Regions from separate parts of the Shewanella sp. 0m-8 genome, predicted to be linked through region 2. Evidence: predicted binding sites of a transcription regulator. Region 2 holds the regulator's gene; each other region holds the start of a gene.
What was found. Region 2 encodes NrdR, which represses ribonucleotide reductase genes. Its sites were predicted from a motif close to AAACACNANATNTNGTGTTT; they were not measured.
Positions count from the first base shown of each region.

Region 1 (9,990 bases), on a different contig from region 2:
ACTGATTGATATGTTGTTTAAAAATCCAGAACTCGCCGTTTACAGCCATAAATGTTTTTCTGCTGTATTTTGCTATAAATGAAATAAAAACAGTGAATTAGTCCTATTTTAAAGTCAGAATTCACACTTACTTCACGACCTCCAAGCTATGCTATTGAATAAAAGTCAGCAGTAGAAGTTACATGTACTATAGTATTGATTACTAATGATAACGATAGATATAGGCTAATGTTGCCAAATGAAAAGTGATCTGGTTTGTTTAAAATCGTTTTGGCTATAAATCGCAGATCTTGAGTCTAGTTGAGTCTAGTTGAGTCGAGTTTTGAGACTAGCGTGCGCGATTTCGTCATTTTGAAGCACAACTAAGTAGACCTAATCAACTTACTTGCAAAAGGTTGAGTGCAAGGTAGTTCATCATGGACTTCGTTTGCGTGACTTAAAGCAATTCAATATAAAAGTGTTAATTACCGAACCATAGGGGAATTCTTTCATGAAAAAAGTACTACTAATGAGCGCACTGATATTTGCATCATCAAGTGTTTTCGCAGCCCAAACAAGTGATCCAAAGGGCGGATTTATTGGCCCGAGTAATGTCAGCGTGAAGACAGTCGCTGTTGCTTTAGGCGCCAAGGATGACACTCCAGTAATATTAACGGGTTATATCGTGGCAAGTTTGGGAGATGAAGCTTACAAATTTAAGGATGATACAGGGGAAGTCATCGTTGAGATTGACGATCGTGACTGGAATGGCGTTGAAGCGACGCCTGAAACTAAGGTTGTCCTTGAAGGTGAGGTTGACAGCAGTTGGTCTTACACACAAATTGATGTGGACTCGGTTAAATTAGCAAAATAGAGTTGAGTACAACGCTAACACCCAATTAGACCAGTAGTACTTACTACTGGTCTTTTTATTTTAAAGCTTGATGTGATCTAGTGAAGCTCATGTTCAATACTAGGTTTTTAGAAGTACTAGAGCAGCTGTTGCTCCGTAAAGAGCACTTGCTGACAGTATGCTAGTCGGTGCCTTATGGCATCTAAGTACTGAGATGCTTGATTATCAACTAAATACCAAAAAGAGTTTGCTTGCTCTGGGGTTTGGTTGAAGAACATGAGCTCACAATCGAGTAGTTTTTCTTGGCTTGAATGGTGTAACCAGGTTTCGATGGGGCTTGTTGCTAAGTAGTTCAGTAAACAGAGGTTATCTGGCGTCGAGTTTTCATCTGCCACACTTGATTTAGACTGTGCCTGGTTATGTATTTTTTTGAGCAATAGAAAAGGGCAGTGAGCTATGTGGCGCTCCTTATGCTGCTCGTCGTTAAGGACCTGAACGGGCAATAGCTCCGGCTTGGGCAACATCAATTCAGGCCAGTCAAAACTTGCAAGTAAATCTAATGCAATACGACGTTCCCCTAACCAGTTGTGGACCATACAAGCTAAGTGTTCTTCACTTTGCATGGTCAATTGACGTTTAAGACTTGGCAATAACGACATACGTTTAACTGTTAATTGGCAAGAGAGCTTTGTCATTAGTACCGCGGTCACCAATCCTGTTGATGGCCAGCAGTGAAGCTCTTTTTCTAATGACTCTGCTGTTTCAATAAGCTGCTGTGTTAATAATGCCAGCTCAGTATCAGTAAAATGGCCTGAAACAACAAAGGGGCTCTTTGAGCCAACAAATGGACCGTTAGAGATATTGATCAGCGTACTGGTTATTGGATCTTGTTTGTCTTGAGGTGTTGTACCGTTAAAAATGAAGGTCGCTCCACTCGATGGGATCTCCCACTTTCCGTTTGCATTACCGATAATGGTGACTTTACTTAGTATGCTTAATAGCTTAGTAGGACTAACTGTCTGCATTCTCGCCTTCAGATTAAAATTTGTTTGCGCCTATAATACCAGTCAATTTAACAAAATAACCCAGCTGACCTTGATTGTTTAGCATTTGTATCGCCGCTAGCATGTGGTTATATAGCATTTATGTTGAAAGTAGAATGCACTATAAGCTGACATTTACAAACAACCAGTGTTGGTAGCGCTGTTAAGGCAGATATTAAAAGCCAAAAGGTATGAAGGAAGCTGTGACGAAGTGAAAAAGTGTAATTAAATTGCTTTTGTTGTCGGGGATTGTTGAGCTGGTGCACGTACAACGACTTCAGCCCCTTCGGCAGAGAGTACTAAATCGATATCTTCCTCTGGGATGCAGCAGCAAGGAAGACACTCATCTTGTTCCAGTGTAACAAGTGGTTCACGAAAGTAGCTAACCTTACCGCTTTTTACTTTAGTTTTACACTGTCCACAAAAGCCACTGCGACATTCAGAGAAGATTTTGACTTTCTTTAGCTCTAATGCTTCAAGCAAGCTGATGTGTTGCTCAGTAAACAGCAACACAGGCATGCCTTGAAGGCTCACAATCGGAGCCTTCTTAAAGCGAGCTTGACTAAAGTTTTGTGACTTAAAGGTCAAAGTCAGAGAACTCATCATCATCGATAGAAGAATCGATTTGGCCAACAAGATAAGAAGAGACTTCTACTTCTTGTGGGGCTACTTGTACTGAATCACTTTCTAACCAGTTCTTCATCCATGGAAGAGGGTTGGTTTGCTCTGGATATGGCGATGCAAAATTAACGGCTTTCATGCGCTCGTTGGTGATGTATTCAACATACTGGCACAGAATATGTTCGTTTAGCCCAATCATTGAACCATCTTTGAATAGGTATTTAGCCCACTCTTTTTCTTGCTCAGCGGCTTTGATAAAGATATCGATAGCCGTCTGCTCGCACTCTTTAGCGATTTCAGCCATTTCAGGGTCGTCTTTACCAGCGTGCATGATCTTCAAGATATGCTGAGTGCTGTTTAGATGCAGGGCTTCGTCACGAGCGATAAGACGAATGATTTTCGCATTACCTTCCATGACCTTACGCTCTGCAAATGCGAACGAGCAAGCAAAGCTGACATAAAAACGGATAGCTTCAAGTACGTTGACCGATACCATACATAGGTAAAGGGCTTTTTTGATTTCACGTTTAGTGACTTCAATGATCTCACCATCAATTTCGTGACTACCTTCGCCCAACAAATGATAAGCCTGGCTCAGCTTGATCAAGTGATCGTAGTAGTTAGCGATATCACTTGCGCGCTTTAAAATCTCATCATTTTCAACGATGTCATCAAACACAACTGAAGGATCGTTAACGATATTACGAATAATATGAGTGTAAGAGCGCGAGTGAATAGTCTCAGAAAATGACCAGGTTTCAATCCAAGTCTCTAGCTCAGGTAGTGATACCAATGGCAAGAAGGCAACGTTTGGCGAACGACCTTGGATTGAATCAAGTAGTGTTTGATACTTAAGGTTCGAGATGAAGATATGCTTTTCATGCTCTGGTAGTGCCGCGTAGTCGATTTTGTCACGGCTGACATCGACTTCTTCTGGACGCCAGAAGAACGAAAGCTGCTTTTCGATCAGCTTTTCAAAAACTTCATATTTCTGTTGATCATAACGCGCTACGTTAACTGACTGCCCAAGAAACATAGGCTCTAGCATTGCGTTGTTAGGAGTTTGACAAAATGTTGAATAGGCCATTTTTCTATCTTCCGATAATGGGGGCTAAGCCCCCTTAAATTAACGTTTAATACTAATGATTAACTCTTGGGTTAAATCTTACATGCGCCGCCAGCGCAACTGTCATCTTCTTTCTCAATGGCAGTGATATCGTCATGACTATCTGAAGCCCCATCACGAGTATTGTGATAGTAAAGTGTCTTCACACCATATTTGTAAGCGGTTAATAAGTCTTTCAATAGTACCTTCATGGGTACTCTGCCACCCTCAAATCGAGTCGGGTCGTAGTTAGTGTTAGCTGAAATAGACTGATCGACAAATTTCTGCATCAATCCTACCAACTGCAAATAACCATCGTTATTAGGCATTTGCCATAATAACTCGTAGCTATACTGATATTTTTCAAAGTCAGGTACAACTTGCTTTAGCTGGCCATCTTTACTCGCTTTAACACTAATTAAACCGCGTGGTGGCTCAATACCGTTAGTAGCGTTAGAGATCTGTGAAGAGGTCTCTGATGGCATTAGCGCTGACAGGGTAGAGTTACGTAGACCGTGTGTCTTGATCTCTTCACGTAATGTTTCCCAGTCTAGATGTAATGGCTCGTCGCAGATCTTATCTAGATCACGCTTGTAGGTATCAATCGGTAAAATACCCTTAGCATAAGTTGTTTCATGGAACGAGGGGCAAGCACCTTGTTCTTGAGCAAGCTTCATAGAGGCTTTCAATAAATAGAATTGAATCGCTTCAAAAGTCTTGTGGGTAATGCCGTTAGCAGAACCGTCTGAGTAACGTACGCCTTCTTTTGCTAGGTAATTAGCGAAGTTAATTACGCCAATACCCAGTGTGCGGCGGTTCATCGATGCTTTTTCAGCAGAGATGATTGGGTAGTCTTGATAATCAAGTAAGTTATCGAGTGCACGCACGGCAAGATCAGCTAGTGGCTCAAGCTCCTCTAACTTCTTAATAGCACCTAAGTTCAATGCTGATAGTGTACAAAGTGCAATCTCACCGTCTGGATCGTTAATGTTATTTAACGGTTTAGTTGGCAAGGCAATTTCAAGACACAAGTTAGACTGACGTACAGGCGCAACCTTAGAGTCAAATGGACTATGAGTATTGCAGTGGTCAACGTTTTGAATGTAGATCCGGCCAGTCGAAGCGCGCTCTTGCATCATTAATGAGAACAGCTCTACAGCTTTTATCTGTTTTTTACGAATGCTGCTATCAGCTTCATATTTAAGGTACAGACGTTCGAACTCTTCTTGATCTTCAAAGAATGCATCGTACATTCCAGGCACATCTGATGGGCTAAATAAGCTGATCATGCCGCCCTGAATTAGGCGCTGATACATCACCTTGTTGATTTGAACGCCGTAGTCTAAGTGACGAATACGGTTATCATCAACACCACGGTTATTCTTTAATACCAATAGTGATTCAACTTCAAGATGCCACATTGGATAGAATAGGGTCGCTGCACCACCACGTACGCCGCCTTGAGAACAAGACTTAACCGCTGTTTGGAAGTACTTATAAAATGGTAAGCAACCTGTGTGGAAAGCTTCACCACCGCGAATAGGGCTACCTAGTGCGCGAATACGGCCTGCATTGACACCAATACCAGCACGTTGAGATACATACTTAACAATTGACGATGAGGTCGCGTTAATTGAATCTAGGCTATCGCCACATTCAATTAGAACGCATGAACTGAACTGACGAGTTGGCGTACGTACACCTGCCATGATAGGTGTAGGTAGCGAAATTTTAAATAATGAAGTTGCATCATAAAAGTCTTTAACGTACTTAAGGCGCGTCTCTTTGGGATACTTTGCGAATAGGCAAGCTGCAACCAAGATATACAGGAACTGAGCACTTTCATAAATTTCGTGGCTAACACGGTTTTGTACAAGATACTTACCCTCAAGCTGCTTTACAGCGGCATAAGAGAAGTTCATGTCTCGCCAGTGATCGATATAGGTATCAAGAATTTCAATCTCTTCTTGAGAGTAATCTTCAAGAATGTGAGCATCGTACTTACCGAGCTCAACTAAATTGACCACGTGGTCATAAAGCTTAGGAGGTTCAAACTGGCCAAAGGCTTTCTTACGTAAATGGAACACAGCAAGACGTGCAGAAAGGAACTGATAATCAGGTGCTTCTGGTGAAATTAAGTCAGCTGCTGCTTTAATGATAGTCTCATGGATGGCTTCAGTTGCAATGCCGTCGAAAAATTGCAGGTGAGAACGGAGTTCTACTTCTGATACAGAGACATTATTAAGTCCCTTTGCCGCCCATTCAATAACGCGATGGATTTTGTCGAGATCGATAGTCTCACGTTCGCCACTACGCTTTGTGACTGTCATATTGCTATTCATTAAAGATAGACCTTGATTTTTATATTTATGAAAGTGACCAGTTCAGGTTCACCCTACGTTTCCCTGTAAACAAACAGTTTTTAACCGTAAAAACGGAGAGTTCCTTTTTGTTGACACAAACGACTAAATAGTGCCTGTTATTGTCACTCACACACAATATATGGTGTTTTGAGATTCAATAGCTACAAGATAGTGAGGTTATGGTATTTTTGCAAGTGGGAATTTATTGGACAAGTTGTGGATATCTTGGGGGTAATTGAACCTGTTAGTAATGGCTAACCCTTAAAGCTTGTTTTGATTTGATTTCCTCGGTGAAGAGTAATATTTGAGCAAATAAAAATGATCGATAAGATCGCTGCTAACTTGTGCGATCCTAACCGATCATTTGAGTACTTTTTTATGACGCTTAATAACTTAATTAACAAAGATTTTAAAGCAGCATATAAAGGGTGAATACGCTAGCGCTTATAGCAAAAAAAATCGGCTAAGCTGTCACCGTTTTCAAAACTTAAGTCAGCAGGCCAAAGACTCGGTTCGTCATCTGGTCCGATATACCCCCAGGCCGCTAAACCTGAGATCATATTCGCCGCCTTAGCAGCGATAAGATCACGTTCAGCATCGCCTAAATAAAGAATATGCTCAGGTAAAACCCTAAGCTGCTGTGCTGCTAACAGCATAGGAGCTGTATGGGGCTTTGAATGTTGAGTGGTATCGCCGCTGACCACAGCAGGCATTTTTGCTGTTAAACCGAGTTTATCTAGTAGAGGCCTTGCAAAGCGCGCTGGCTTGTTGGTGACGACCCCAAAGGGGATTGAAAGCTGGCTAAGCGTGTCCAGTAACCTATCTAACCCCTTAAATAAATCGCAATTATCTCCGTTGATCAGCTCATAATTGTCGAAAAGAGATTGCTGTAATGAAGGAATGCTTGCGTCATCAATGGCGGGGATGGCAGCTTTAATCATTGCGATACTGCCATGTGAGGCGCTCGCTCTAATGGCTTCAAATGGCACACGACTGTGACCATTCGCGGCTAAAGCCATATTAAGTGCCTCAATCATTTCTGGTGCCGTATCAGCGAGTGTGCCATCTAAATCAAATAGCACACCTTTAATAGTAAGTGCCTGTGCTTTAGTCATTTTTAACCGTAGCTATCATGTAGTTAACTTCAAGGCTCTTGGTGTATCTGAAGATGTCAGTAATAGGGTTATAGGTAATACCCACAGCATCTGTACAAAATAGCTCGGCGTTATCAGCCAAACCAATTAACTCTGATGGTTTGATAAATTTATTATGATCATGTGTGCCAACAGGCAACATCTTTAATAGGTATTCAGCACCTAGAATGGTTTCAACATAGGCACGGATGTTGCGGTTAATGGTTGAGAAAAACACAAAACCACCTGGTTTAACCATATCGGCGCAAGCTTGAATAACAGAGCTAGGGTCAGGAACATGCTCAAGCATTTCCATGCAAGTGACGACATCATAATGACCACGGTGTTGGTCTCTGTGTGCTTCAGCGGTATTTTTTACATAGTTAATCTCGACGCCTGTTTCTAGTGCGTGAAGTCTGGCGACATCAAGTGGTTCATCACCCATGTCTAGGCCAGTTACGTTAGCGCCAATTTTTGCCATGCTTTCAGACAAAATTCCGCCGCCACAGCCGACATCGAGAATTTGTTTACCAAAAATGCCGCCTGCTGTTTGGTCAATATAGTTAAGGCGAAGTGGATTTAAGTTATGCAGTGGCTTAAATTCGCCGTTAGGGTCCCACCAAGTGGCGGCCATTTTCTCAAACTTCGCGATCTCTTGTGGATCAACATTATTATGTGTTTGCACTTAAATTACCTCAGAGCGAAAAATCTGTCTTTGGGCCACATTATAATGAATAGCACCAAGAAACAAAGCAGTTATGAAGCTGTTTGTTACTTATTGAACAAACTGAACAATTAATGCGCCTATGTCTTGATTTTAATCAAGTGAATTAGCTTTTTTGGCTTATTTAAAATGAATCGATATTTGGGTCTAGCGCCATAAAATAACTGTGTTAGAATGCCAAATCACGTTTTCAAGCATAGCTATTCTAGGAAATAGGAATAGCACGCTAAATTTCAGGGGATCGAGCAGTTTATGACTGATCTGGCTTCATCTATAACACCAATTAATATTGAAGACGAATTAAAAAATTCATACTTAGATTACGCTATGAGCGTAATTGTTGGCCGTGCACTGCCTGACGTTCGTGACGGTTTAAAACCGGTACATCGCCGCGTATTATTCGCCATGAGCGAATTGAAAAACGACTGGAATAAGCCTTATAAAAAGTCTGCCCGTGTCGTAGGTGATGTAATCGGTAAATATCACCCACATGGTGATACAGCGGTATATGACACAATCGTTCGTTTGGCCCAGCCTTTCTCTATGCGCTATCCACTTATTGACGGTCAAGGTAACTTCGGTTCAGTTGACGGCGATGCGGCGGCAGCAATGCGTTATACCGAAATCCGTATGGACAAGGTGGCACATCAGCTTTTAGCCGATCTAGAGAAAGAGACCGTTGACTTTGTGCCAAACTACGATGGCACCGAGTTTATTCCTGCTGTTTTACCTACACGGATCCCAACACTGCTGGTGAACGGTTCGTCAGGTATTGCTGTTGGTATGGCAACGAACATTCCTCCGCATAACATAAGCGAAGTGATTGCTGGTTGCTTAGCGCTAATCGAAGATCCTGCCTTATCTATTGAACAGCTGATGGACTACATTCCGGGTCCTGACTTCCCAACGGCTGCAATCATTAATGGCCGCAAGGGCATTATCGATGCATATAAGACAGGCCGTGGCCGCGCAGTGATGCGTGCACGTGCAGATATTGAAGAAGAGAATAGTCGTGAGCGTATTATTGTTCACGAAATTCCTTATCAAGTTAACAAAGCGCGTTTAATTGAAAAAATTGCCGAGCTTGTTAAAGATAAGAAAATTGAAGGTATCAGTGGCTTACGCGACGAGTCTGATAAAGACGGTATGCGTATTGTTATCGAAATCAAGCGTGGCGAAGTGGGTGAGGTTGTACTAAATAACCTTTATGCACAGACCCAAATGCAGTGCTCTTTTGGTATTAACATGGTTGCACTGACCAATGGTCAGCCTAAACTATTTAACCTTAAAGAGATGCTAGAGTGCTTTATTCTTCACCGTCGTGAAGTGGTAACGCGTCGTACGGTATTTGAACTGCGTAAAGCACGCGAACGCGCTCACATCCTTGAAGCGTTAGCAGTTGCATTAGCTAACATCGATCCAATTATTGCGTTGATTAAAGCCTCTCCAACGCCTGCTGAAGCAAAAGTTAAACTTGTTGCACAAGGCTGGGAGCTTGGACATGTTAAAGGCATGCTTGAAAAAGCAGGCGATGACGCAGCTCGTCCAGAATGGCTTGAACCAGAGTTCGGGATCCGTGACGACCAGTACTACCTGACTGAGCAGCAAGCTCAAGCGATCCTTGAACTACGTTTACACCGTTTAACCGGTCTAGAACATGACAAGATCATTGCTGAATATGAAGAGCTTCTAGAAATTATTGCTGCACTACTATTTATTCTTGGTAGTCCACAACGTTTGATGGAAGTGATTAAAGAAGAGCTTGAAGAAGTATTAACAAACTTTGGTGATGAGCGACGTACTGTTATTAACGCTAACGAAGTTGATATGAGTCTTGAAGATCTAATCAATGAAGAAGACGTTGTTGTGACGCTTTCTCACTTAGGTTATGCCAAATATCAAGTACTGTCTGATTACCAAGCCCAGCGTCGTGGTGGTAAAGGTAAAGCTGCAACTAAAGTGAAAGACGAAGATTTCGTTGAGAAACTATTGGTTGCTAACACCCATGATACCATCTTGTGCTTCTCTGATTTTGGTAAGATGTACTGGCTTAAAGTCTATCAATTACCATTGGCAAGCCGTACAGCTCGTGGTCGCCCAATCGTTAACCTATTGCCATTGGCTGAAGGTGAGCGTATTACTGCAATTCTACCTGTACGTGAATATGCT
Region 1 is NZ_JBRIMB010000042.1:13,580-23,569, reverse strand. It holds gene ACVBIO_RS16715 (NirD/YgiW/YdeI family stress tolerance protein) at 491-853, shown strand; gene ACVBIO_RS16710 (hypothetical protein) at 970-1,857, opposite strand; gene yfaE (class I ribonucleotide reductase maintenance protein YfaE) at 2,101-2,484, opposite strand; gene nrdB (class Ia ribonucleoside-diphosphate reductase subunit beta) at 2,453-3,583, opposite strand; gene nrdA (class 1a ribonucleoside-diphosphate reductase subunit alpha) at 3,655-5,943, opposite strand; gene ACVBIO_RS16690 (HAD family hydrolase) at 6,402-7,079, opposite strand; gene ubiG (bifunctional 2-polyprenyl-6-hydroxyphenol methylase/3-demethylubiquinol 3-O-methyltransferase UbiG) at 7,072-7,782, opposite strand; gene gyrA (DNA gyrase subunit A) at 8,074-9,990, shown strand, end outside.
Region 1: the regulator NrdR is predicted to act here: its motif matches at 6,093-6,112, upstream of nrdA (class 1a ribonucleoside-diphosphate reductase subunit alpha).

Region 2 (9,990 bases):
TTGCGCCTGTATAAGCGCTAAGGCAATACCCGTGAGTAACATCGGCAGCCAATACTTATCGATAAACGGGAACAGTTTATCGCGATGCGCCGAGCCCCAAACTCCAAGCAGGTAGACGGGTAAGAAGTAGACTAAAGACTGAATCGCATTGAGGTTTGATATGGGGCGATGCACCATAATGGCAATGATTAAAAGCGGAATCGCGTAGTAGAGTACTTGCTGCTTTTTAATGAGATACATGACCCAAGGCGATAGGGCGAATAACATCATTCCCATTGGAATATACCAATAAGCGGTAAGGGTACGGCCAGTTATTACGTACCAGCTCGCCGCCGCTGCAGGGCCGGAAATATCTGCCATTTCCTTATGCATCATGGGGTCGGTTCCCACTGTGAGATGCCAAACAATCCAAGGCAGAGACAAAAGTAGATAAGGAAGGAAAACAAATTTAGTTTTGCTCTTCATATACTTTTTGTAGTCCCAGCGGTGATAAAACACATGGTGAAAAAGAAAGCCGGAAATAAACACGAAAAAGACCGTGCCATTCATCATTAAGTTAAACCAGGCTTTATCGGCAAAGGTTTCAATTTGCCAACCCGCTGGGCGATAGCAGTGCGCCATGACGATAAAGATAATCGCAATACCACGGAAGTGATTAATACTATTTAAAAAAGCTTTTGGCTTGCTAATGCTAGGTGTGACGTCTGTTTCTGCTGTGACAGTTTCTTCAGTAACTTTATTTTCCCTAATAAGGGGCCCAGCGGGCTCTGTCTTCAGCTTATCGGCCGTTACTGCGGGCTGCTGTTTGTCATCCATTGCTTTGCTCGTCCATAAATGTTCGTCGTTTAATATATCGAGTGCACGACTTGTTGTTTTTAATTGGCTATTTTATACCAATGGATATCTTCGCATAATTAGCAGGTATTTTGTTACGCAGTTGAAAAATATTTATTTATTAGCCATCTATTTTATTGGCCATCTATTTATTAGATGACTGTTCATTAGGTTCATTAGGTTCATTAGGTAGCTATTTATTAGGTGGCCACTTATTCGCTAGCTGCTGAGGAAGGCGGGAGTAAACTTAACGGGACAAGTAGATAATAAAAAGGAGGCCAATGAGGCCTCCTTGTTTAATCGAGTGTAAGAATTATTTAACCATGCGCTTATACTTCAAGCGATGTGGCTCAACAACATCAGTACCCATAGTTTCTTTCAACCATGTTGAGTACTCGGTGTAGTTACCCTCATAGAAGTTCACCTTGCCCTCATCACGGTAATCTAGGATATGGGTCGCGATTCTATCGAGGAACCAACGGTCGTGCGAAATCACCATGGCACAACCAGGGAATTCAAGTAACGCTTCCTCTAGTGCACGTAAGGTTTCAACGTCCAAATCGTTGGTTGGTTCATCGAGTAGCAGTACGTTACCGCCAGCTTGTAGAAGCTTAGCTAAATGCACACGATTACGTTCACCACCTGATAGGCTGCCGATAATCTTTTGCTGATCGCCACCACGGAAGTTAAAGCGGCCTACATAGGCACGGCTTGGAATTTCGGTGTTGTTGATGCGCATGATATCTTGGCCATCAGAGATCTCTTGCCAAACCGTGTTCTTGTCATTCATTGAATCACGGAATTGCTCAACAGAAGCGATTTGTACAGATTCGCCTAACTCAACGCTGCCGCTGTCTGGCTGCTCTGCACCTGAAATCATCTTAAATAGCGTTGATTTACCCGCGCCGTTAGCACCGATAATACCAACGATAGCGCCTTTTGGTACTGAGAAAGTCAAGTCGTCAATCAGTACACGGTCGCCATAAGATTTAGTCAGGTTAGTGATTTCAATAACCTTGTCACCTAAGCGTGGTCCTGGTGGAATAAATAGCTCGTTGGTCTCGTTACGCTTTTGGTAGTCGTTAGTATTAAGCTCTTCAAAGCGAGCCATACGCGCCTTACCTTTAGACTGACGGCCTTTAGCCCCTTGGCGCACCCATTCAAGTTCTTTGGCAATTGTTTTTTGACGCGCGCTTTCTGTGGCAGATTCTTGGGTTAGACGGGCATCTTTTTGCTCAAGCCAAGATGAGTAGTTACCTTCCCATGGAATACCTTCACCACGGTCAAGTTCTAAAATCCAACCAGCGGCATTATCAAGGAAGTATCTATCGTGGGTAATGGCCACAACGGTACCAGTGTACTCTTGTAAGAAGCGCTCTAACCAGGCTACCGATTCGGCATCCAAGTGGTTGGTTGGTTCGTCGAGCAACAGCATGTCTGGCTTTTCAAGCAGTAAGCGACAAATTGCCACACGGCGGCGTTCACCACCTGAAAGCACTTCAATTTTCTCATCCCAATCAGGAAGACGCAGTGCGTTCGCTGCGCGATCTAGCACAACATCCAGATTGTGAGCATCTTGCGATTGAATAATGGCTTCTAACTGGCCCTGCTCTTTAGCAAGGGCGTCAAAGTCAGCATCGGGCTCGGCATAAAGCGCATAAACTTCGTCTAAACGTACCAGTGCATTTTTGGCTTCGGCCACGGCTTCTTCAACCGTTTCACGTACAGTTTGGTTTGGATCAAGTTTTGGTTCCTGCGGTAAGTAACCAATTTTTAGGTCCTGCATTGGGCGCGCTTCGCCCTCAATTTCAGTATCCAAGCCCGCCATAATGCGCAGTAGGGTGGATTTACCTGAGCCGTTTAAGCCTAAGACACCGATTTTTGCGCCAGGGAAAAAGCTTAATGAAATATCTTTTAAGATCTGTTTTTTAGGCGGGACAATCTTGCCCACTCTAAGCATGCTATATACAAATTGAGCCATGTTATTTCTCTTTGATTGTATTTTTTCTACGTTGATTGGCGGCAATTCTACTTGATTCGATACAGAACTTAAATCTGAATTCGAGCAGTTTCATTCACAGTTAACGCATAAATCTGTTAGCTAGGTATTGGTGGTTATTTATACCGATTAGTGCTTTTTACGAAACTCTCTCATCTAGAAATGCAAGTAATTTCATGTTGTAAATACTGGGATTGTGATCGAATGCGCTGTATCATACCGCGCAACCCTACTAGAAGAATTTTACAGCTGGAGTGAGTAATGCTGAAAAAAGATATGAATATCGCGGATTACGATCCACAACTATTTGCAGCAATTGAAGATGAAACGCGTCGTCAAGAAGAGCACATCGAACTCATTGCTTCAGAAAACTACACTAGTCCTCGTGTTATCGAAGCTCAAGGTACACAGCTAACTAACAAGTACGCTGAAGGTTACCCAGGTAAGCGTTACTACGGTGGTTGTGAGCATGTAGATATCGTTGAAGAATTAGCTATCTCGCGCGCTAAAGAGCTATTTGGCGCTACATACGCTAACGTTCAGCCACACTCTGGCTCACAAGCAAACGCAGCTGTGTTTATGGCATTGCTACAAGGTGGTGATACCGTTTTAGGCATGAGCCTAGCCCACGGTGGTCACTTAACTCACGGTTCTCATGTGAGCTTCTCTGGCAAGCTATACAATGCTGTTCAGTACGGTATCGATGAATCAACAGGTAAGATTGATTACGCTGAAGTTGAGCGTCTTGCTTTTGAGCACAAGCCTAAGATGATTATTGCGGGTTTCAGCGCATATTCGGGCATTGTTGATTGGGGTAAATTCCGTGAAATCGCTGATAAAGTAGGTGCATACCTGTTTGTTGATATGGCGCATGTTGCAGGTTTAGTTGCCGCGGGGATCTACCCGAGCCCTATGCCACACGCTCACGTTGTGACAACAACAACGCATAAGACACTGGCTGGCCCACGTGGCGGCTTGATTCTATCTGCGATTAACGATGAAGATATCTACAAAAAGCTAAACTCTGCGGTATTCCCTGGCGGCCAGGGTGGTCCTTTAATGCACGTTATTGCTGCTAAAGCCGTTGCATTTAAAGAAGCACTAGACCCTGAGTTCACGACTTACCAAGAGCAAGTGGTTGTTAACGCTAAAGCGATGGCGCGTACGTTCATTGAACGTGGCTATGATGTGGTATCTGGTGGTACTGAAAACCACCTATTCTTGCTTGATTTAATCAGCAAGGACATCACAGGTAAAGATGCTGATGCCGCTCTTGGCAATGCTAACATTACCGTTAACAAGAACTCTGTACCAAACGACCCTCGCTCACCATTTGTGACCTCTGGTCTGCGTATCGGTTCACCTGCAATTACCCGTCGTGGATTTGGTGAAGAAGAATCGGTGCTGTTAACTAACTGGATGTGTGACATCTTAGATGACATTTCAGATCTTGCCGTTAGCGAACGCGTTAAGAGTCAGGTTCTGGAATTGTGCGCTAAGTTCCCTGTTTACGGTTAACCTTAAGCGTTTAATCAGGTAGACTCCTATGGCCGCATTTATGCGGCCATTTTTGTTATTATTCGAGCATACTTTTGATTCGAGCCTACTTTCTGAGGTTTTGCTAAATTCAGTGAGTGAAACTACCTAATTTCTAACCGGAGGCTAAATGCATTGTCCATTTTGCAGCGCAACTGACACAAAAGTGATTGATTCGCGATTAGTCGCTGACGGCCATCAGGTTCGTCGACGTAGAGAGTGTGTTCAATGCCATGAACGTTTTACTACCTTTGAAGGTGCCGAGCTTGTGATGCCTCGCGTAGTGAAACAAGATGGCAGTCGCCAGCCGTTTGATGAAGAAAAATTACGTGGTGGCATGTTAAGAGCCGTAGAGAAAAGACCTGTGTCTATGGATCAAATTGAACAGGCATTAACTAAGATTAAATCGACTTTACGCGCGACCGGTGAGCGTGAAGTTAAATCAGAAATGATAGGTAATCTGATGATGGACCACTTAGTCAACTTAGATAAAGTTGCCTATATTCGTTTTGCTTCTGTCTATCGTGCCTTTGAAGATGTTTCAGAGTTTGGTGATGCAATCGCTAAACTGCAAAAATAACCTATGCTACATGGGCTAAGCTAACCGCTTAGTCCTCAAATAATCGAACAATCGGAATTGCCGCCATTATGTGGTCTATCGAAGACAGTCAAATGATGAGCCTGGCCATTGAATTGGCACAAAAGGGCATTTACACCACTCGTCCCAATCCTTGTGTTGGCAGCGTTATCGTCAAAGATGGCGAAATTGTTGGCGAAGGCTACCATATTCGTGCTGGCGGTCCTCACGCCGAAGTTTACGCCTTAAATATGGCTGGAATCGATGCCAAAGGGGCTACCGCCTATGTCACGCTAGAACCTTGCAGCCACTATGGCCGTACGCCTCCTTGTGCTAAAGCATTAATCGAGCACGGTGTAAGCCGTGTTGTCATTGCCGTTACCGACCCCAATCCACAAGTGTCTGGTCGTGGCATTGCCATGCTGCGAGAGGCTGGCATTCAAGTCGATGTGGGCTTGATGACCGAAGAAGCGAAGCAAGTTAACCTAGGCTTTTTAAAGCGAATGGAGAAAGGCTTGCCGTGGGTCACGGTTAAGCTTGCTGCGAGTATCGATGGTAAGACTGCGCTGTCTAATGGTGTGTCAAAATGGATAACGGGACCTGAAGCGCGCAGCGACGTTCAGCGGCTTCGTGCGCGCCATTGTGCATTGGTCACAGGTGTTGAGACGATACTTGCTGATGATCCGAGCCTCAATGTGCGTCATAGCGAATTAGGCTCGCTTGCACACCAGTTAGCACCAGCAGAAATTCATCAACCACTGCGGGTAGTATTAGACAGTCAAGCACGCCTTGGCGCTGAGCTAAACTTATTTAACACAACAAGCCCTACTTTGTTGGTGTCGACAATCGCGTACCCCGAGAATGTGAAAGCAGCTTGGCCAGCTCATGTGACTCATCAAATTTTGCCCGCGGTTGATTCTCGTATTGACCTGCAAGCCTTGTTGGGTTTATTGGGGGAGAGTTGTAACTCAGTACTCGTTGAAGCTGGGGCAACACTCGCAGGGGCCTTTGTTAACCAAGAGCTTGCAGATGAAATCGTGCTGTATCAAGCGATGAAAATCTTAGGCTCTCATGGGCGTAATTTGCTCGCGCTAGATGATTTTCAAGCCATGATGGACATACCGCGCCTCAACCTAATCGATGAGCGCAAAGTGGGTAAAGACACCCGCTTAACGTTAAGAGTGAGTAATTAGTTTATGTTTACTGGGATTATTGAGTCAGTTGGTCACTTAAGAAAAGTGCAGCGCCGTGGTGATGATATTCGTTTAACCGTCGCCAGCGGAAAACTGGATTTGTCAGATGTTAAACTTGGCGACAGTATTGCTACCAATGGTGTGTGTTTAACCGTTGTTGAGTTAATGAGCGACGGTTATGTGGCAGATATTTCAGCCGAAACAGTCAATTTGACGGGGTTCTCTCATTATCAGGTTGGAAAAGCCGTTAACCTTGAAAAAGCCGTTACCCCCACAACCCGTTTAGGTGGGCATATGGTCAGTGGTCATGTTGATGGTATTGCCCATGTGGACGACAGACAGTTTCGGGGCCAAGCGATTGAGTTTTGGCTAACACCACCTGTAGAACTGGGCCGCTATATCGCCCATAAAGGTTCAATTACAATCGATGGTGTGAGCTTAACCGTTAATGAAGTGCAAGGGCATAGATTTAGGCTGACCATAGTACCGCACACTGCAGGTGAAACGACCTTAGTGGATTTGAAGGCCGGCGACAACGTTAATATTGAAGTGGACTTGATAGCCCGTCATTTAGAAAGGCTAATGAGTTACGGCACCCAAGAGCAAGAGAGCAGCCCCAAGTCAGAAGTGACTATGGAATTGTTAGCTCGCTCAGGTTTTTTACGATAAAGACTGGCTTAAGGCGGATTTGACGATTAAATTTGTCTTAATCAAGTCTATATACAATCAAGAATAATCATTACATTAGATACTGGTTTAAGTTCATCGTTATTGACGCATGTAACTTAGAATACAGTGAGAAAAATAAAGGTCTGAACATGGCGTTACATAGTATAGAAGAGATCATCGAAGATATTCGTCTAGGTAAGATGGTGATCTTGATGGATGACGAAGACAGAGAAAATGAAGGCGATCTGATCATGGCTGCCGACATGGTGACGCCTGAAGCTGTGAATTTCATGGCGACATTTGGCCGTGGCCTTATCTGCCAAACATTGACTAAAGCGCGCTGTCAGCAGCTTAACTTACCTTTGATGGTCACTAACAACAATGCCCAGTTTTCGACTAACTTTACCGTTTCAATCGAAGCGGCCGAGGGCGTAACCACGGGCATTTCGGCGCAAGACCGTGCAGTAACCGTGCTTGCGGCGGTGGGTAAAGATGCAAAGCCATCGGATATCGTGCAGCCTGGCCACATCTTCCCGCTAATGGCGCAAGAAGGTGGCGTACTTATTCGTGCTGGTCACACTGAAGCGGGCTGTGATTTAGCGCGCCTAGCAGGTTTTGAAGCATCATCGGTCATTGTTGAAATTCTTAATGATGACGGCACCATGGCCCGTCGCCCTGATCTTGAAATCTTCGCGAAAAAGCATGGCTTGAAGATGGGCACGATTGCCGACCTTATCGAATACCGTAACACCAAAGAAACCAGTGTTGTTCGTGAAGCGAAATGTAAGTTGCCAACTCGTTTTGGCGAGTTTGAAATGCTGACTTACCGCGATACAATCGATAACCAGTTGCATCATGTATTAGTTAAAGGCGACGTTACCGAAAACACGTTAGTACGTGTGCATCTACAAAACACCTTCAATGATTTATTGCATTCAGAGCGTGATCAGCAGCGTAGCTGGCCATTAGAGAAAGCGATGGAGCGCATTAGCAATGAGGGTGGCGTGTTGGTGTTATTGGGTAATCATGAGCACAGCAGCGATATTCTAGCCAAAGTTAAAGCTTTTGAAGCTGAAGATAACGGTAGCACACCTGTTGCTGCACAATGGCAAGGTACGTCTCGCCAAGTGGGTGTAGGCTCACAAATTCTTGCGGATGTGGGCGTAACAAAGATGCGTTTATTAAGCTCGCCAAAGCGCTATCATTCTCTTTCAGGCTTTGGTTTAGAAGTAACTGAATATATTGCAGAATAAATGCTGGCCTCAGGTTGATTGTCAGTCTGAGGCTTAAATTCACACTTTTCTTATTAATTGCATAGCGATCAGTGCGGAGTGCTGTGGTATCATACCGCCTCTTCCGTCCCTATGCTGGGTAATTAAGCTAATTTAGGTAAGATAAATGAACGTAGTTCAAGGTAATATCGAATCGAAAAACGCCAAAGTTGCGATCGTAGTTTCACGTTTTAACAGTTTTCTTGTTGATAGTTTACTCGATGGCGCGGTTGACACTCTTAAGCGTTTTGGCCAAGTTGCAGATGACAATATCACTGTAGTTAAAGTGCCTGGCGCTGTTGAACTGCCACTCGCTGCACGCCGCGTCGCGGCTAGCGGAAAATTTGACGGTATCATCGCACTAGGTGCGGTTATCCGTGGTGGTACACCTCATTTCGATTTTGTTGCAGGTGAATGTAATAAAGGTTTGGCTCAAGTAGCACTTGAGTTTGATATTCCCGTTGCATTTGGCGTTTTAACCACAGATACCATTGAACAAGCTATTGAGCGTTCGGGTACTAAAGCAGGTAACAAAGGCGGCGAAGCTGCACTTGGTCTGCTAGAAATGGTTAACGTTCTGCAAGCACTTGAAGAACAGCTGTAATTTAGGACAATTTAATGAAGCCTTCAGAGCGCCGTAAGGCCCGCCGTTTAGCCGTTCAGGCCATTTACTCATGGCAGCTAAGTGGTAACAATATTGCTGATGTTGAGCATGAGTTTCTAACAGAACAAGTTATTGATGGCGTCGATATCGCTTACTTTCGTGAGCTATTAGGTGGCGTTGCAACAAAGAAGAGTCAATTGGATGAGTTAATCACTCCATTCTTGACTCGTCCACTTGATGAAGTGGACCCAGTTGAAAAAGCGATTGTACGTCTAGCAACTTATGAACTGACATTCCGCAAGGATGTGCCTTATAAGGTAGCGATTAACGAAGCTATCGAGCTTGCAAAAGCATTCGGCGCAGAAGATGGACATAAGTTTGTTAACGGCATTCTCGATAAGCTGGTAGCACGCAATAGATAGTTAATAGAAACGGCATCCTAGGATGCCGTTTTTGTTAGATCTGACAGTGGGATAAGAACAGTCCATGCATTTTCCACCTGAGCAAAGCGCAGTAATTCCTAATCTTTGCTAGCGTGACGGCCTGATTTACACTTACCTTATTTATCCCTGAATCCTTCCTCTAATTTGTGATTGGTATTGTGAAAGAATTTCAATTAATCGAAAGTTTTTTTACTGGGCGCGCTCAGTCTCGCAAAGACGTTGTTATTGGTATTGGCGATGATTGCGCCATAGTTAAGCCAGCAGAAAATAAGTCTATTGCCATCTCGTGTGACACTTTAGTTGAAAATGTACACTTTTTCCCTGATATGCCAGCTAAAGAGCTTGGCTATAAGTCGCTTGCAGTAAACTTATCTGATTTGGCGTCAATGGGCGCAGAACCTGCTTGGATGACCTTAGCACTGACCTTACCCGAGGTTGATGAGGCTTGGCTCGCTGACTTTAGTGCGGGCTTGTTTGAGATAGCAGAATATTATGGTGTCGCACTTATCGGTGGCGACACCACACGCGGTCCACGCTCTATCACCATCACTATTAATGGTCAGGTACCTAGAGGCTGCGGGCTGACTCGTAGTGGTGCTAAAAATGGTGATTGGATTTATGTAACAGGAAATCTAGGGGACTCAGCACTAGGCTTAGATCTTCTGCGTAATAAAGCTGAGGCTAACATCGATGACAGAGCGTATCTGATAAACCGTCATTACAGGCCTACTCCGCGGGTGCTAGCTGGGCAATCACTGCGCACACTTGCCTCAAGCGCCATTGATATCTCTGATGGACTCATATCAGATATTCAACATGTGCTTAAAAGCTCACAAGTTGGCGCTATCATTAATGTCGATAATA
Region 2 is NZ_JBRIMB010000003.1:37,663-47,652, reverse strand. It holds gene ACVBIO_RS02345 (acyltransferase family protein) at 1-816, opposite strand, end outside; gene ettA (energy-dependent translational throttle protein EttA) at 1,148-2,815, opposite strand; gene glyA (serine hydroxymethyltransferase) at 3,095-4,351, shown strand; gene nrdR (transcriptional regulator NrdR) at 4,500-4,949, shown strand; gene ribD (bifunctional diaminohydroxyphosphoribosylaminopyrimidine deaminase/5-amino-6-(5-phosphoribosylamino)uracil reductase RibD) at 5,018-6,139, shown strand; gene ACVBIO_RS02320 (riboflavin synthase) at 6,143-6,808, shown strand; gene ribBA (bifunctional 3,4-dihydroxy-2-butanone-4-phosphate synthase/GTP cyclohydrolase II) at 6,958-8,061, shown strand; gene ribH (6,7-dimethyl-8-ribityllumazine synthase) at 8,207-8,683, shown strand; gene nusB (transcription antitermination factor NusB) at 8,698-9,105, shown strand; gene thiL (thiamine-phosphate kinase) at 9,285-9,990, shown strand, end outside.

Region 3 (9,990 bases), on a different contig from region 2:
TCTTGTCGACCATTATGGTTGGGAAGAGTTAGGCAGCCGTATTGATATCCGCTGCTTTAATCATGATCCAAGCATTAAATCGAGTTTAAAATTTTTGCGTAAAACGCAATGGGCAAGAGATAAAGTAGAATATCTTTATCTAAAAATGAATAACTTACCTTTGCCTCCACCTAGGGACTATGACGCTGTGATCTCTGTTACTAAACCAAAGAAGTCGCAAGAGCCACTACCTGAAGCGAATGCCAAGATTTGGGGCAAGTAACCTGTGTAACATGCAGTACAATATATCGGTTTAGTGATTAAACCGATATATTTCAATTCATAGGCCAAGCTAAGCCAAAGTCATTTGAATTTATAGCCTTAAGCCTCTATCTCTTAAATACTCTAGCCATTCCATTCGAGTGCGCTGTGCTTATCATAAGCCGCTATCTAAATGGGGAACTCAAAGATTAAGCGCCAAACCTCTATCCCATCGCCCTTACGATAACTCAAGCCAAAGCGTTTAATATTAATCAGATCCCAACCTACCGGTTTAGAAAAAGCCAGAGTGGCTCCAACTTCAAAACTATTCGCCACCAGCACGTCTTCTTCAAACGGGGTGGTAAACTTCAATTTATCAAAGTACCAATAGCCAGCAACAAAGAACCGCGGTTCAACCTCAACACCTTTGACTTGAAAGTAGTAGTTAGTGCCAATATCAATGCCTGACTGCACCGCAGAATATGACTCACTCGCGCCATCATGCAAGGTGTTATAACCCGCAAAGAATACCCGATTAACCCATTGTGGATGGGTATTGCCCAGCTCAAAATCAAGCAGACTCGACATCCCAGCCGAATAGATGACCACATCATTACTATTGGTAAAGTTAGTACCAAAACCGAGATCGGCATAGGTCTGGAATTCATGAGTTTCAGACGTTTTAATCCGATACTCCAGCCCAGGGGTTACGGTCAAGGTTCCCACGCTTGATGGCAACTCGCCATCAGGCAAATCACTCCAGGTAAAGTTAAAAAAACCCATGGAAACCGGCGTTCTGAGCACTAAGGACTCAGTCTCTGAGCGCTGTAGATCAAAACTAATAGGAATGTTAGCCACAGTAGCATTTTGCCCGGACGTTCGATAAAGACCGCTGCCTAGATAATTAGCGAATGCGTAATGACTGTAATCAGTCTCTGCCTGAGCAGGCACTATAATCAAAAGAGGTAGACTTGAAAGGTAACGCAAACGGGCCATAAATTGATTTTAAACTTAATTAAACTCTAATCGATAGCCCGAATATAGCGGTATAGCAGAGTAAAGCCAAGAAAATAAAGACTTTACTAAAAGGTATTAATCTTGTTTTGCTTCAGGATCCACTTCAGTAAAGTGGTACTCAGACATCATGTGACCCAACTCGGTCGACTTTGTCTTGAGGTAACCTTCGTTATAGCGGTTTTTACCCACTTGCAGTGGCACTCGCTCAACGACCTCTAAGCCAAAACTTTGCATCGCTTTCACTTTTCGAGGGTTATTGGTCATTAGACGTACTTTTGCGACACCAATTTTTTCCATCATAGGAATGATCATGTCGTATTTACGCATATCGGCTTCAAAACCTAAGCGTTCGTTCGCTTCAACCGTATTAGCACCTTGATCTTGCAGCTCATAGGCACGGATTTTATTCAGTAAACCAATACCACGCCCTTCTTGGCGTAGATAAAGAATAAAACCTTGGCCTTCTTCAGCCACGTTTTGCATCGCCGTTTGTAGCTGAAAACCACAATCGCAACGCAAACTAAATAGCGCATCACCGGTTAGACATTCTGAATGAATACGCCCGAGGATTGGCGCGTCTGGAGAAAATGTACCAAAGGTAAGCGCGACGTGCTCTTTACCTGTCTCACTATCTTCAAAACCATGCATTTCGAAAACACCCCAAGGGGTGGGTAATTTTGAAGACGCGATGTATTTAATCGACATGAAAAAACCTTAACGACAACTCTCATTCCATGAGACTGCAAACGTCCTGATAAAGAAAATAAATGCTTGAGACGATACTCTTGCTAGCTCAAATATTCAATCAGTCTATGGCTTAAAGCATTCTCTAATCGGCCATAGACTTAACTTGAGCAAGCATAAGCCCAGTGCTTAAAGATAACCTTGAAGCGGCTCACTAAATCAATAACTAAACGCGCTTAAAACTCTTTTGGCGCAAAGCCTGTGACTTGCTTAATACCCATTTCACGACCTAAAGCCGTCATTGGATGAACCACAACCAAACCTTTAACAGACTTTTTCAACTTACCCATGTCTGCCTGCTCGGCTTTAGTTAATACACGGCTAAACTGAAGACCCGTAACCGTGCCGCCTTGCTTGCTTAACTCGCGTGTTTGCTGAGCTTTAACAGCGCTGATCCGTTTAGTCATAGCTGCAATTTCTTGCTTAAACTGTATGATAACAGTCGGATCGGTACGCTTTTCAGCTGCTGCTAGCTTACGACGAAATTTGTCTAACTTATCGTTGAGCGTTTGCAGCTCCTGCTTTAAATTCATTTACAGACCTTAAATTCAAATCTAATTTACACGTTTAGAAACAAAAACAGCCTCAGTTAACTGACGCTGTTTTGTCATTATTGCCACATTATAACAGTATATAAGCCAATTTAACCTAGGTTTATAGCTAAACAACTGACAAGTTACGTCAGTAATATGCTCAATCTACCTGAGATAATGGATCTCTTGGTTACTACTGCCCTTAAAAACTAAGCTGGGGTCGGCAAGTGACTGCTCAAACTTACCATCAATCACGACATTGACTAAGTCGACAATTTCCTGCTGCTGAGCCGTTAAACTGCCTAAAGTGTAGCCAGTCCATAGCCAAATATCTTTACCAGGGCATTGCTCCCTCACCTGCTTAACTAGCGACAAAATTGCTGTCAGGTTTGCAGGAAACAGAGGGTCGCCACCGGATAACGATAATCCACGGCGTTTAATACGTTCATCATTTAAGTCATCAATAATACGCTGTTGCATCTGTTCATCAAAAAGGTGACCAGAACAAGGGTTCCAGGTGGATTGGTTATAACAACCACGACATTGGTGCTCGCACCCCGACACGAAAAGGGTCGCACGAGTACCGGGGCCATTAATTACATCTGTCTGATAGTATTGATGATAATTCATATTAAACTCGTTTCAGCTTGGGAGATAAAAAAAGGTGCTGAACAGAGCACCTTTAGTTTAGCTAACACCTTTAGAAGTATCAGCCACTCTATTTACTTTAAATACAATATCTTGCCAAATAATCAACTGTTTTGTAATTGTATTAAAAGTTCATCAAGCTTCCCTTTAATACTGTGATCAACAGAGTTTATATTTAATGCAGGTATCAAGTAATCCTTAACCAATTCTCTATAGTCCTCAGGAATGTCCTCAATTGTTTTTGATGACAAAGCAAGATTTAATTGCTGACATTCATCAGCATCAAGACTGCAAGCATTTTTCAGAGAGAATAACTTAAACAACATCATATTTATCACCCTTTATTATAAATGCTTAACGCGGCGCTTAACTTCTTCTTGCTTACCATAGTTAAACGGTCTTGCATCTGGGCTACCTAAGTAACCACATACACGACGCGTCACAGACACACGGCTTGGTTCATGGTTGCCACACTTAGGGCACGTAAAACCTTTACTGGTACAGCTAAACTCACCGGTATAGCCACAGTCGTAACACTCATCGATTGGGGTGTTAGTGCCGTAATATGGCACTCTGCTAAAACTGTAATCCCATACGTTCTCTAACGCTTCTACGTTATTTTGCATGTTAGGGAATTCGCCATAACAGATGAAACCACCGTTCGCTATCTCTGGGTATGGCTGTTCAAAATCAATCTTATCGTAAGGGTTCACTTGTTTTTCAACGTCCAAATGGAAGCTGTTTGTGTAGTAACCCTTTGCGGTAACGCCATCAACCACACCAAATATCTTGGTATCAAGTGCACAGAAGCGGCTACACAAGTTCTCACTTGGCGTGCTGTACAGGCTGAATGCGTAACCAGACTCTGCTTTCCAGCTGTCGGTGGCTTGTTTCATGTACTTAATAACCGCAATGGCTTTTTCACGTAGCAGTTCGCTGTCGTAAACATGCTCGTCTGTGCCATAAAGCGCATTAATAGTTTCATGCAGACCAATATAGCCTAATGAAATTGATGCACGACCATTTTTGAAGATCTCAGAAACATCATCATCAGCTTTTAGACGCACACCACACGCACCTTCCATATATAGGATAGGGGCAACGCGCGCTTTAACACCTTCAAGGCGAGAGATACGAGTGTCCAAGGCCTTACGAGACATGGCTAAACGCGCATCTAAAATACGGTAGAACTCTGCTTCATCACCTTTTGCTTCAAGCGCAATACGTGGCAAATTCAAACTCACAACACCTAAATTGTTGCGGCCTTCATGCACAAGCTCACCATCTTGCTCAAAGGTTCCTAAGAAACTACGGCAACCCATCGGCGTCTTAAATGACCCTGTCACCTTCTCAACTTGTTCATAGTTAAGAATATCTGGGTACATACGCGTGGTAGCGCACTTAAGTGCCAACTGCTTAATGTCGTAGTTACAATCGCCTGTTTTATGGTTAATGCCATCGCGAATAGCAAAAACAAGTTTTGGGAATACCGCTGTTTTACGATTTTTACCTAAACCTGCAATACGCACTGTCATCATAGACTGCTGAATTAAGCGTGATTCCCAAGAGGTACCTAAACCGAAACCAAAAGTCACAAATGGGGTTTGACCATTTGCAGTATGTAGCGTGTTAACTTCATACTCTAATGACTGAAATGCATCGTGACACTCTTTTTCAGTTTGCGCAGTGGCAAACGCTTTTGCGTCGGTAATGCCCCAATTAAGCGCTACCTGGTAGTGCTTGTCGTAACTCTTCGCCACAAAGGGTGCCAATACTTCATCGATACGGTTAATCGTTGTACCGCCATAGATGTGGCTTGCCACTTGCGCAATAATTTGTGCGGTCACTGCAGTCGCGGTAGAAATTGACTTCGGGGTTTCAATTTCAGCATTACCCATCTTAAAGCCCTGAGTTAACATGCCGCTAAGATCAATAAGCATACAGTTAAACATCGGGAAGAATGGCGCGTAATCTAAATCGTGGTAGTGGATCTCACCAGACTCATGTGCGGCAACGACATCTTTAGGCAAAATGTGGCATTTTGCATAGTGCTTAGCCACGATACCCGCAAGCAGATCGCGCTGAGTTGGGATCACTTTAGAGTCTTTATTAGCGTTCTCATTCAACAAAGCCGCATTGCTTTGCTCAACTAAACCACGGATCTCTTTATTCAAGCGGCTGCTAACTTCACGATTGATATCTCTATCGTGACGGTATTCGATGTAAACGCGCGCCAAAGATTTATACGGCCCTTCCATGAGCAAGTTTTCAACGGTGTCTTGCAGATCATGGATATTAACTTCTGCTAACTGCGAAACACTTTCTCTCACATTTTCCGCAATCTGTTGTGCATATTCAGCGCACTCAATACCTGCCGAGTTAGCAGCTGCTATCACGGCGTCTTTAATCCTTGTTTCGTCAAAAGGCGTACGGTAACCATCCCGTTTAATAACCACTGGCATTGTATAAATCCTCTTCAGCTCGCTCATCAAAGCAACACTATATATAGTGCTACTTTTTCAATAAATCACAATATGTGGCGCATTAAGCTATAAAATAACGATAAGTACTTTGATCCAGATCATCATTTTAAAAGAGGAAGACAATAAGAAAACAGTTCTGTCTACAAAGCCACTGATCTCAAATTATGGCCTTGACGAACTCATGGAAGCGGGCTAGTGACAGTATAATTTAGGTATAAATTGTGGATAAAAATAGGCAGGTAAAATTCTTTATTCATTACGTGTGCCGCAACTTATTGGAAGCTTTAAAAAAGGGCGAGCGACAAGTAGCAATTGATCCTTCTCTTGCAGAAAGAATCCAGCTCAAAATGTATTCTCAACTACAAAAGTAAAATCACACATAGACAAATACTAATGCCTTTTGGCTAATGCAAGGTAGCTATTGAGCTGACCATTTTCTTGCTGATGTTCGCCAGTCATTGCAGCGAGCTGCATCAACGATTTCAACCCTTGATACTGGTTCTGTTGCACTTCCGTCAATGGCCTTTCAGATTGTAACAAGTCAGTAATTTGGCTCGAAACCCGGTTAGCCTTTTGTGCAACTAAAGGAGATTGCGATACATCCATTGCCCCCATGACCCACTTCGCGTTGTCTAGCAGCTCGGCAAGCTCTCGGTCTTGTTCGCTATTGGTTAACGTACTGCGCTGTTCATCAATAAAGTCAGATAAAGGCTGCACTTCTGCTGGCGGGATGTCGAAACCGCTATTAGATAATCGGTTGAGCTGGCCTTCGCTGAGAATGCCATCTTGATAAAGACGTTGAATAAGGGACGGTAATTGTGCCGAAGTAAATTGGCCTCCTTTGAAGAAATCGTTAGCCATCGCCTCGATTTTCTGTGCTCTTTCTGCACGGCCAGATAATACCAGCGTATTATCATTTTTTGTCAGCTCCGTCGTTTCAGCTTGAGGCGCTGTCGCTCCTAGTGCAGCGACAGCCCCAGCACCGCCAACATTTGACTGGCCACTATTAACGCCATAAGTGTCTGATACCTGAGCATTACTATTAACTGCATTGCTGATACTGCTGAGTGGATTCATCGTCAAAAAGCCGGCGTAAAGAGAGTATAGGGATCTCTAAAGCATTTAACGTGCCGACTTGTTAACTAGAAAATCAACTGGTCATTTTTGCGTCAACGCTTGGGTTAAGGACAAACATAACGTTCTAAGTTGTTCAACTTGCTCCGGATTCATATCAACCTTTGCTAACAAGGTTTGTTTGAGCGCCAAGGCTTCAAGCTTAAGGCTATGACCGGCATCGGTTAACGCTATCACCTTTTTACGCTCATCGGTTTCATCGGCCAGTCGCTTTAGAAAACCTTTAGTCTCAAGTCGCTTAACGATAGGGGTCAACGTCCCCATATCGAGCCGGGTCGATTGTGATACCAGCGTCAAGCTTACTCTGTCTTGTAGCCATAATGACTGCATGACTAAATATTGTGGGTATGTCAGCTCATATTGCTCCAATAACGGACGGTAAGCTCTCATTAAGGCGTTGTTAGCCGTATAGAGCGCAAAGCAGACGTTATCAGAAAGACAATTGTTAGACGTGTCGTTTGAGTCGTTGTTGGTCACTGCTACTACACTTAGGCAAGTCAAAATTTTACTAATTTTAACTCACATCAGGTGTCAAAACTAGCTTACACCACTTTTATTTGCGAGCAATTATTTTGCGCGCAAAGCATTTGCAAAATGTATAAAGCTTTACTATGATGCATTCAATTACTTTGCGCGCAAATAAAAATAAAGGAAAGATATGAAATCTCAAATCATTCAACTTAAGTCTCGCCCTGAAGGCATGCCAACAACTGACAACTTTAACCAAGCAGAACTCACTCTAGCTGCTATTAAGCCTGGTGAATTTCTGGTGAAAAATCTTTGGATGTCTGTCGACCCCTATATGCGTGGACGCATGATTGACAGAAAGAGCTATATTGCACCTTTTGAGCTGGGTAAAGCATTAGAAGGGGGAGCGATTGGTGAGGTCATTGAATCACAACACCCTGACTTTCCTGTTGGCAGCAAAGTTAACAGCATGTTTGGCTGGCGCAGCCATTTTATCACCGACGGCACAGAGATAACTCGCCTGCCTGATACACCTATTTGTGAGTCGCATTTTCTTGGTGTCTTAGGCATGCCTGGTATGACAGCTTGGACGGGCCTTAATCGTATTGCAGCGCTAAAACAGGGTGAAACACTCTTTGTATCAGCTGCATCTGGCGCGGTAGGCAGCGTAGCGGTGCAAATAGGTAAACTGATGGGCGCACGTGTTGTTGCCTCTGTCGGTTCAGATGAAAAAGCCGAGTACCTTAAAAGCTTAGGTGTTGACGCTGTCATTAACTATAAAACCTGTGGTGATTTAGATGCCGCTCTTGGTCTGGCTGCACCTGAAGGAATTGACGTCTATTTTGAAAATGTGGGCGGTGAGCACCTCTTTGCAGCACTTAACCATATGAAAGATCATGGCCGAATTGCGGTATGCGGTATGATTGCCCAATACAATGATACAGTGCCGACACCAGGACCTAGTAACCTAGCGCAAATCATCATAAAGAAGCTAAAGATTGAAGGTTTTATCGTATTTGAGCACTGGGAGCACTACGGCGACTTCGCTGCGCAAATGGGTAAATGGCTAGCAGAAGGTAAGGTGCAAGCTGAGCAAACGATATATGAAGGTTTAGACAATGCGCCAGATGCCTTTATTGGCTTGTTTGAAGGCAAAAATCGCGGGAAAATGGTTGTTAAACTCGCTTAACGCTTTTGGTCAATAAAGCGAAATGAAACTGAGAACAAATACTGATGAAAATGTCACAAAAAAGGCGCTAACAGCGCCTTTTTTATTTCTTTTACTTTAGCACCAAAGGCTATTAGCCCCCGTGCTGTACCAAAGCAGCTTCAATCAAATGGGCCACCTTTTCGACAGCAGCTTCACCAGCAGCAATCGCTTCTTCCGCTCGATGGAACTCCATGGTGCCTATGTTGCCCATATCTGGCACGATACAGATATCCGGTGGATCGCCCATCAAACGCGCTCGCTTATGACGCCCTTCTAAAATTTCCATCGATTGCTGCATGACTGCTAGCATACCAGGGTTAGGATTATGCGCTGCACCGCCCTTACTCCCTAATGAAAACTTATCGGTTAAGCCGGAGATATAACCACGCCCACGAGCTAACAGATCGGTAAAGCCTTTATCTTGATGCTGCTCCGCCTCTTGCTCTTCTTCCACTGTCGGCTTATTGCTTTTCATATTAATGGGTAAAACTTGCATACGACCACGGCGAAGCCCATGCAGATCGACTGCAATAACGAGATCTACGCCCATCGCGCGGCTCACCGAAACGGGCACGGGGTTAACAACAGCACCATCGACTAACCAACGTTCGCCAACTTTAACAGGAGGCAAAATACCCGGCATAGAACAAGATGCTCGAACGGCATGCCTTAAGTCCCCTTCTCTAAACCAAATTTCTTGACCAGAATAAAGGTCAGTTGCAACGGCAGCAAACGGCTTTTTTAAGTCTTCAATTTGCAGGTCGCCAATACGCTGCTGCAACACATCAAACACACGCTCGCCACCAATAAGACCACCACGGCCCCAACTGATATCCATCAGCCCAAGTACATCCCAGCTGCTAAAACTGCGCACCCAGCTCTCAAGCTCTTCTAAATGGTCATTGGCGTAAGCTGCGCCAACTAAGGCTCCAATTGAGCAGCCTGCAATTTTATCGGGATAGATCCCCATTTTGGCTAGACCGTTAAGTACACCAATATGCGCCCAACCTTTTGCAGCTCCGCTACCTAACGCTAAACCTATTCGTACTGATTGTTTGTTTGTAGACACGTTAAAATAACTCCATAGGTCAGCTTGAAACTAGACGCTTCAACTCAATGCCAAAGCGCCTGCTATCAACTTGTAAACATCACTCGACGTCACTAAAATTTACGTCAAGCTAGATAAGTACTTAATCAATTTGTACTAGATAACACCCATCGTATAGTCAACTGAGAAAATGGTTAATCGGCGACACTAGACGAAGGTTATTCCTAGAAGGCTAAGCATTTTAGCAGAAATCTCTCCACTTGAAGAACAAAGTTGACGGGTATTCGTAGCGCATTGGTAAATCTGTAGGTTATAATGTGCGGTCGTATCATTTAAGGAGTACACCTTTGCAATTTACCGATTTCGCACTGGATCAACGTCTGTTACAAAGTCTTAAGCACATGGGCATTGACACCCCAACAGAGATCCAGGAGCAAGCCATTCCTGTCGCCCTTGCAGGCAAAG
Region 3 is NZ_JBRIMB010000045.1:22,943-32,932, forward strand. It holds gene ACVBIO_RS17245 (VF530 family protein) at 1-262, shown strand, start outside; gene ACVBIO_RS17250 (hypothetical protein) at 430-1,236, opposite strand; gene ribA (GTP cyclohydrolase II) at 1,333-1,962, opposite strand; gene ACVBIO_RS17260 (YibL family ribosome-associated protein) at 2,178-2,534, opposite strand; gene nrdG (anaerobic ribonucleoside-triphosphate reductase-activating protein) at 2,700-3,164, opposite strand; gene ACVBIO_RS17270 (CD1375 family protein) at 3,287-3,511, opposite strand; gene nrdD (anaerobic ribonucleoside-triphosphate reductase) at 3,527-5,644, opposite strand; gene ACVBIO_RS17280 (hypothetical protein) at 6,056-6,742, opposite strand; gene ACVBIO_RS17285 (MarR family winged helix-turn-helix transcriptional regulator) at 6,824-7,276, opposite strand; gene ACVBIO_RS17290 (NADP-dependent oxidoreductase) at 7,458-8,456, shown strand; gene rssA (patatin-like phospholipase RssA) at 8,569-9,546, opposite strand; gene ACVBIO_RS17300 (DEAD/DEAH box helicase) at 9,873-9,990, shown strand, end outside.
Region 3: the regulator NrdR is predicted to act here: its motif matches at 5,677-5,696, upstream of nrdD (anaerobic ribonucleoside-triphosphate reductase).